2 regions of the Allobosea sp. 685 genome follow, and region 2 is predicted to be linked to the other one. Evidence: predicted binding sites of a transcription regulator. Region 2 holds the regulator's gene; the other holds the start of a gene.
The links. The regulator PhoB, encoded in region 2, activates phosphate uptake and scavenging genes when phosphate is short. The targets are predictions, from matches to a motif close to TGTCATNNANCTGTCAT.

Region 1: the regulator PhoB is predicted to act here: its motif matches at 1,670-1,686, upstream of RMR04_RS15745 (RNA degradosome polyphosphate kinase).

The regions. Positions count from the first base shown of each region.
Region 1 covers NZ_CP134779.1:3,040,991-3,045,405, reverse strand. Annotated here, with positions in the region: gene RMR04_RS15760 (acyl-CoA desaturase) at 1-10, opposite strand, end outside; gene RMR04_RS15755 (hypothetical protein) at 114-764, opposite strand; gene RMR04_RS15750 (TetR/AcrR family transcriptional regulator) at 954-1,625, shown strand; gene RMR04_RS15745 (RNA degradosome polyphosphate kinase) at 1,782-3,986, shown strand; gene ppx (exopolyphosphatase) at 3,988-4,415, shown strand, end outside.
Region 2 covers NZ_CP134779.1:5,460,631-5,465,045, reverse strand. Annotated here, with positions in the region: gene pstB (phosphate ABC transporter ATP-binding protein PstB) at 1-776, shown strand, start outside; gene phoU (phosphate signaling complex protein PhoU) at 816-1,535, shown strand; gene phoB (phosphate regulon transcriptional regulator PhoB) at 1,710-2,408, shown strand; gene RMR04_RS26795 (M20 aminoacylase family protein) at 2,519-3,718, shown strand; gene RMR04_RS26790 (TIGR03862 family flavoprotein) at 3,777-4,415, shown strand, end outside.

The DNA of each region.
Region 1 (4,415 bases), 2.4 Mb from region 2:
TCTGGGACAAGTCGTTTCTCTGATCTGAATGGCAAGCTATATGGGTGGCGCTGCGCGACAAGAACAGGACCGGCAAGGCTCGCGCAAGTGCGGCATCTCGCGCAAGTGCGGTATTATGATCCAGCCGTCGCCGTCGCGGCGTTCAGCGGCTTCCTGCGCAAGCAAAGCCGGAGAGCCAGGGCCGCGATCAGAACCGTGATGAAAGGCCAGTAGAACGGGTCCATGACCGCGCGCTTGCCGAAGGTTACCATGAAGCTGAGCCAGATGTAATAAGCCCCGCACAGATGGAGCCAGCGCCAGGCTTGCGGGCCGACCATGGCCGCGGTTTTGTCGAACGATGTTGCGGCCATGGCGAGGATGAAAAGATAGGCGAGGCCGCCTGAGATGAGTGTACCGGTGTTGCTGAGCTGCTTGAACAGGGCCGGGGCCGTGCTGGCCAAGGCGATGATGGCAAGTCCGTGCAGGCCATGGGACAGGGCGAAGGACAGTCCGAGATAGCGCCGGTTCCGCCTTTGCCAGCGCGTCCAGATGCCGGGACAGGCCTGGAACAGAGCCGAGGCCGTGAAAGCGAGGCAGAACAATACCAGAGATGTCCGCGCCGTGATGCGGATGACCAGCCGGATGCCGTCGCTTCCGCTGGACGAGGTTGCAAACGCGGCAAGCACGCCCAAAACGAGCCCTGATGCGAGCAGCCCAAGCAGTGACCAGCCTTCCAGCAGGCCTGCCGGATATGATGGCTTCGGCTCGTTCCGCGCGGTTGTCATGTCGATGCCGTTTCGTGAGGGGCGTGCGCCGCTATCGAGCGACGATTGCATCAGCGCTCGCTCTAGGCAACAAATGTAATCGATGATTACATGATCGTGATGCGAAGGCGCTTCTCCTAGTTTCGGAACGGGTTTCCTCCTTCGCTGGCGGGTTTCCTCCTGTGCCGGAACGTGCACTAGCTTCCACCCATGAGCACCGTGAAACCGACTCGAACCGGAGACCGCGAGGCGGGTGAGGGCGGTTCGGCCTATCATCACGGCAATTTGCGCGAGGAGCTCGTCGAGCAGGCGCTCAAGCTGGCTGAGGAGGGGGGGCTCTCGGCGGTGAGTGTCCGGGCGGCGGCGCGATTGGCCGGGGTCTCACCAGCAGCTCCGTTCCGCCACTTCCCGGACAAGATGACACTGATGACGGCGGTGGCCGAGGAGGCGATGCGGCGCTTCAGGGCCGAAATCGCGCTGGCACTGGCGCAGGAGGTGGATGATGATCCGATGCTGCGCATACGCGCTATCGGGCGGGCTTATCTCGATTGGGCCAGACGCAATCCGACCCATTTCGAAATCATCTCGTCACGGCGCTCGATCGATTTCGACGGATCGCCGTCGCTGGGCCGCGAGAACGCCGAAATCCAGGCTCAGATCGAAGCCCTGTTGCTGGAGGCGGCGCAACGCGGGCTTCTGCGTTGCAACGACCGGCACCTGATCCAGATCGCGGCGCGTGCGTTGGTGTATGGTCTCGCGCGCATGCTGGTCGATGGCCATTTCCCGAGTTGGCAGGTCGCCGATGCGGACATCGACGGAACCATGGCCAAAGTGCTGGATCTGTTCGTGGACGGGCTGGTCAAGGAGCGGGCCGCGTCCTGAACTGTGATCCGGCAGGTGCGATGGACATGAAGGCCGGGATCGAATGTCATCGAAGCGTCACGCTAGGATGGCTTCAAGAGCGGACGGGATCGAAGCGGCGGAACTGACGCGGCGAAATTGATGCGACACGCGGCGGCAGGGGCAAAAGCGAAGCAGATGAACGCGCAAACGGCAGAAATCATGGATCTCGACATCCCCGCCATTGACGCCTACGGCGCCGATACCCCGCTGCGGCAATTGCCCGCCCGCTTCATAAACCGCGAGCTGTCCTGGCTGCAGTTCAACCGCCGCGTCATGGAAGAGGCCTCGAACCGCAATCACCCCCTGCTGGAGCAGCTGCGCTTCCTCTCGATCTCAGCCGCCAATCTCGATGAATTTTTCATGGTCCGCGTCTCGGGCCTGCGCGAACAGCTCAAGGCCGGCGTGGTCACGAAGAGCCAGGACGGACTGACGCCGGCCGAGCAGCTTGCCGAACTGGGCAAGGCGGTCTCGGCTCTGACGGACGACCAGCAGGCGCGCTGGATCGAGTTGAAGCGCGACCTGCACGAGAACAAGATTCACCTGCTTGGCCCAAGCGAAGTCGGCAAGCAGGAGCGGGTCTGGCTGGAGGATTACTTCCTCCACTACATCTTCCCGGTGCTGACGCCGCTGGCGATCGACCCGGCGCATCCGTTCCCCTTCATCCCCAATCTCGGCTTCACGCTGGCGCTGGCGCTGGAGAGGATCAGCGACGGGCGCCAGCTCGACGCGCTGATCCGCGTGCCGATCAAGATGGACCGCTTCATCGAATTGCCGGATCTGGGGCGCGAAGGCCTGCATCGCTTCATCACGCTGGAGGACGCGGTCTCGCTCTTCATCGGCAAGCTCTTCCCGGGCTATGACGTCAAGGGCACCGGCTCGTTCCGCGTCATCCGCGACACCGATCTCGACATCGAGGAAGAGGCCGAGGATCTGGTGCGCGTCTTCGAGACGATGCTGAAGCTGCGTCGGCGCGGCGTCGTCATCCGGCTCGAGGTCTCGACCGGCATGCCGGCGCATCTGCGCAAGCTGATCGTGCGCGAGCTCAAGGTCGACGCCGACGAGATCGTCGATGTCGCCGGCATGATCGGCCTCAACGAGCTCTCGCAGCTCGTCGGCGTCGACCGCCCCGACCTCAAGTTCAAGCCCTACAATGCCCGCTTCCCCGAGCGCATCCGCGAGCATGCCGGCGACTGCTTCGCCGCGATCCGCCAGAAGGACCTGATCGTCCACCACCCCTATGAGAGCTTCGACGTCGTCGTTCAGTTCCTGCAGCAGGCGGCACGCGATCCCAGCGTCGTCGCGATCAAGCAGACGCTCTATCGCACCTCGTCGAACTCGCCGATCGTGCATGCTCTGGCCGAAGCGGCGGAGGCCGGCAAGTCGGTGACCGCCCTGGTCGAGCTCAAGGCGCGCTTCGATGAGGAGGCCAATATCCGTTGGGCCAAGGATCTGGAGCGCGCCGGCGTCCAGGTCGTTTACGGCTTCATCGAGCTCAAGACCCACGCCAAGCTGTCGATGGTGGTGCGCCGCGAGGCCGGCCAGCTCGTGACCTATTGCCATATCGCGACCGGCAACTACCACCCGATCACGGCGCGCATCTACACCGACGTATCCTTCTTCACCGCCGACCCGGTGATGTCGCAGGATGTCGCGCGCATCTTCAACTTCATCACCGGCTATGCCGAGCCGGCCGAGCTGGAGAAGATGTCGGTGTCGCCGGTGGGGCTGAAGCAGCGCCTGCTCTCCGACATCGCCGAGGAGGTCGCGCATGTGAAGGCCGGCCGCAAGGGCGCGATCTGGGGTAAGTGCAATTCGCTGGTCGATCCCGAGATCATCGACGCGCTCTACGATGCCAGCCAGGCGGGGGTCGAGATCGACTTCGTCGTACGCGGCATCTGCTGCCTGAGGCCCGGCATTCCCGGCCTCTCCGAGAACATCCGCGTCAAGTCGATCGTCGGCCGCTTCCTGGAGCACACCCGGATCTACGCTTTCGGGGCAGGCCACGGCCTGCCTTCGGCCAAGGCCAAGCTCTACATCTCCTCGGCCGATCTGATGCCGCGCAATCTCGACCGTCGCGTCGAGGCGCTGACCCCGATTCTGAACGCGACGGTCCACCAGCAACTGCTCGAGCAGATCATGCAGGCCAATTTCCTCGACAATGAACAGAGCTGGACGATCTTGCCCGATGGCGGTTCGCAACGCATTGTCCCGGCCCCGGGCGACGAGTCGTTCAACGCCCATAAATATTTCATGACGAATCCGAGCCTGTCCGGACGTGGAAAATCCCTCTCCAACTCCAGCCCCAGAAGCCTCCCCAAGCGGGCGGCCAAGAAAAGCTGAGATGACCGGCATGGGCTTCGTTGCGGGGCGGTTGAGCCTTGGCGAGACGATCGCCATCATCGACATCGGTTCGAATTCGGTCCGCCTCGTCGTCTATGAGATGCTGGCGCGCTCGCCCGCCCAGGTCTTCAACGAGAAGGAGATGGCGGGGCTCGGCCGGCAGGTCGCCACCACCGGCCGGCTCGCCACGGACGCGATGGATCGCGCGCTCGAGGCGCTGCTGCGCTTCCGCGTTCTCTGTGAGGCGATGCAGGTCGGCGAGATCCGCGTCATCGCGACCGCCGCCGCGCGCGAAGCCGCCAATGGTCCGGCCTTCCTCGCCAGGGCGGAGCAGGCGATCGGCCAGCCGATCGAACTGATCTCCGGCAGTCGCGAGGCCTATCTCTCGGGGCTTGGCGTGATTTCCGGCTTTTCCGAGCCGCATGGCGT
Region 2 (4,415 bases):
CGCAAACGCTCGATGCCGAAGCCCCGGTCAGGATCGCGGTCAAGAACCTCGATTTCTACTACGGCGAGCACAAGGCGCTGAAGAGCGTCAATCTCGATTTCCGCGACCGCCATGTCACGGCGCTGATCGGCCCCTCGGGCTGCGGCAAGTCGACCCTGCTGCGCATCTTCAACCGCATCTATTCGCTTTATCCCGAACAGCGCGCCACCGGCGAGGTCATCCTCGACGGCCGCAACGTCATCTCCAACGATGTCGATGTGAACGAGCTGCGCTCGCGCATCGGCATGGTCTTCCAGAAGCCGACGCCCTTCCCGATGTCGATCTACGACAATGTCGCCTTCGGCATCCGGCTCTATGAGAAGCCGCCGAAGTCGGAACTCGACGACCGCGTCGAGGGCGCGCTGCGCCGCGCAGCGCTCTGGGACGAGGTCAAGGACAAGCTCAAGGCTTCGGGCATGGGCCTGTCGGGCGGCCAGCAGCAGCGCCTGTGCATCGCGCGCACCATCGCGCAGAAGCCGGAGGTGATCCTGTTCGACGAGCCGACCTCGGCGCTCGATCCGATCTCGACCGGCAAGATCGAGGATCTGCTGGAGCAGCTCAAGACCGATTTTACCATCGTCATCGTCACCCACAACATGCAGCAGGCGGCGCGTATCTCGCAGTACACCGCCTTCATGTATCTCGGCGAGGTGATCGAGTTCGCGCCGACCAACACCATCTTCATGAACCCGCACAAGAAGCAGACGCAGGACTACGTCACCGGCCGCTTCGGCTGACTGTCCAGTTCCGCTCCCGCTTCCAGAGGATCCGCCGCGATGACCGAACATATCGTCCGCTCCTACGACGCCGAACTTGAGGGGCTGCGCCGCAGCCTCGCCGAAATGGGCGGCATGTCCGAGCGCATGCTCGGCGATTCCACCGTGGCGCTGGTGCGCCGCGACACCACGCTCGCCCAGAAGGTGATCAGCGCCGACCAGCGCCTCGACAACCTCCAGCGCGATGTCGAGGAGCGTGCGGTCCTGACCATCGCGCGGCGCCAGCCGCTGGCGAATGATCTGCGTGAATTGATCTCGGCGATCCGCATCGCCGCCGACATCGAGCGCGTCGGCGATCTCGCCAAGAACATCGCCAAGCGCGCGGTCGCGATCTCCGGCCAGTTCCAGCCACCGCATCGCGCCGTGGTCGGGCTCGAGCACATGAGCCGGCTGGTCCAGGCCCAGCTCAAGGACGTGCTCGATGCCTATGCCGCGAGCAACGAGCAGAAGGCCATGGAGGTCTGGCGCCGCGACGACGAGATCGACGCGCTCTACACCTCGCTCTTCCGCGAATTGCTGACCTATATGATGGAAGATCCGCGCAACATCACCTTCTGCACGCATCTCCTGTTCTGCGCCAAGAACGTCGAGCGCATCGGAGATCACACCACCAACATCGCCGAGACGATCCACTATCTCGTCACCGGCGAGTCGCTCGATCTCAATCGCCCGAAGCTCGACACCACCGACATCAATGTCGAGGCGGTGACGGGGAGCTGATGGAATGAACGCACCGGCACCTTTCCCGTCATGGTCGTCCTCGGGCTGGTCCCGAGGATCATCCCGACCATCCACGTCTTCACCGGTCGAGACCTGTGTTCAAGACGTGGATGCTCGCCACAAGGGCGAGCATGACGGTGTGTGTCGGCTGAATGCCAGGAACGGAACCGCGCCATGCCCGCACGCATCCTGATCGTCGAGGACGAGGAGCCGCTCACGCTGCTCCTGCGCTACAATCTCGAAGCCGAGGGCTTCGAGGTCGACAGCGTCGCGCGCGGCGACGATGCCGAACTGCATCTGCGTGACCACACGCCCGACCTCGTCCTGCTCGACTGGATGCTGCCGGGCCTGTCGGGCATCGAGCTCTGCCGCCGCCTGCGCACGCGCAGGGACACGGAGCGCGTGCCGATCATCATGCTCACAGCGCGCGGCGAGGAGACCGAACGCGTGCGCGGTCTCGCCACCGGCGCCGACGACTATGTGGTCAAGCCATTCTCGCTGCCTGAACTGATCGCGCGCATCCAGGCGCTCCTGCGCCGGGCCAAGCCTGGCCATGTCGCGGGGCTGCTCGCGGCCGGCGATCTCGAGCTCGATCGCACGACGCGCCGGGTCCGCCGCTCCGGCGCGGAATTGCATCTCGGCCCGACCGAATTCCGCCTGCTCGAATTCCTGATGCAGGCGCCGGGCCGGGTCTATTCCCGCGCACAGCTCCTCGACGCCGTCTGGGGGCGCGACGTCTATATCGACGAGCGCACGGTCGACGTTCATGTCGGCCGCCTGCGCAAGGCGATCACGCCCGGCGATGCCAAGGATCCGCTGCGCACGGTGCGCGGCGCTGGCTACGCTTTCGACGAGACCTTCGCGCGAGGCTAAGAGCGCGCGTCATTCCAATATCGGGTCGGGGCGCTGCGGCCCCGTCGATTGTTGCAGGTAACGTTCCTCTTTAGTCTTGGCCGCTCATGCGCCCGCCAGGATTCGAGACCGTGATCTCCAGCCCCGTTTTTCCCGCCATCAAGGCTTTCGAAGCCGAGCTCATCGCCATTCGGCGTGACATCCACGCCCATCCCGAGATTGCCTTCGAGGAGGTCAGGACGGCGGCCCTGGTGGCGCGGACGCTGCGCGGCTGGGGCATCGAGACCCATGAGGGGCTGGCCGGGACCGGCGTTGTCGGCTCGCTGAAGGGCGAGCGCGGCGGGCAGCGCGCCATCGCGCTTCGCTCCGAGCTGGACGCGCTGCGCATCGAGGAGAAGAGCGAGATCGCGCATCGCTCGACCATTCCCGGCAAGATGCACGCCTGCGGGCATGACGGGCATATCGCCATGCTGCTCGGCGCCGCGCGCTATCTGGCGGAACACCGGGATTTCGGCGGCACGGTTCATTTCGTCTTCCAGCCGGCGGAGGAGGGCTTGGGCGGTGCCCGCGTCATGCTCGAGCAGGGGCTGTTCGAGCGCTTTCCGGTCGATGCCGTCTACGGCATGCACAACCAGCCGGGCCGCCGCGCCGGGGAGTTCGGCATCAGGCAAGGGCCGATGCTTGCCGCCAGCGACACCTGGGTCGTGACCTTTCGCGGAACCGGCGGCCATGGCGGCTCCGGCACTCATACCGCGACCGACCCGACGATCGCGCTGGCCAATTTCATCCTCGGCGTCCAGGCGATCGTCGCCCGCAATGTTCCCGCCGTCGAACCGGCGGTGTTGAGCGTAGGCCACATCAATGCCGGTGCTTTCAGCTCGCCCAATGTCATCCCCGCCGAGGTCGTCGTCACCGGCACGGCGCGCTGCTTCTCGGCCGCGGTGCGCGACATTCTGGAGCAGCGCCTGGGCGTGCTGGCCGAGGGCGTGGCGGCCATCCAGGGCTGCAGCGCCGAATACCTCTACAAGCGCCGCTATCCGCCCCTGATCAACAGCGTTGACGAGACGGCGCTTGCGGCGACGGTAGCCAGCGACCTCGTCGGCGCGGAGAAGATGGACACGCATATCCCGCTCAACACCGGCGCCGACGATTTCGCCTTCATGCTGGAGCAGCGGCCGGGCGCCTTCATCCGCATCGGCAACGGCACCGCGGCGGAGGGCAAGGGCAATCTGCTCCACACTCCGCTCTATGATTTCAACGACGATATTCTCGCTCTGGGCTCGACCTATTGGGTGCACCTCGTGCACAAGGAGCTGACATCGCAGGCCTGATCCCGCTCGCCGCCCTCCGGCAGCCGAAACCGGAGCTGGGCCGCAGGAGTTTGAGTTCATGCCGACATCCGACATCGCGATCATCGGCGCAGGCCCCTCTGGCCTGATCGCCGCCGAGCGGCTGTCCGCCGCCGGCCACGCCGTTACGATCTATGACCGCATGCCCTCGCCGGCGCGCAAATTCCTGCTCGCCGGTCGCGGCGGGCTGAACCTGACCCATTCCGAACCGCTGGATCAGCTCCTGACGCGCTATCGCGATGCGCAGGCCTGGCTCGAACCGGCGATCCGCGCCTTCCCGCCCCAGGCTTTGCGCGATTGGGCCGACGGTCTCGGCGCCGACAGCTTCACCGGCACGAGCGGGCGCGTCTTTCCCAAGGCGATGAAGGCCTCGCCCCTGCTGCGCGCCTGGCTGCGCCGGCTGGAAGGGCAGGGCGTGAAACTCGCATCGGGGATGCACTGGACCGGCTGGAGCGCCGACGGCGCGCTTGCCTTCCAGACCCGCGACGGCGGGGTCGAAACGATCCGGCCCGGCGCGACCTTGCTGGCCCTCGGCGGCGCGAGCTGGCCGCGTCTCGGTTCCGATGGCGGTTGGGCGCCGCTGCTCGCGGCTCGTGGCGTCGCCGTCGCGCCGCTGCTGCCGGCCAATGGCGGCTTCACCGTCGCCTGGTCGGCGATGATGCGTGAGCGTTTCGCTGGC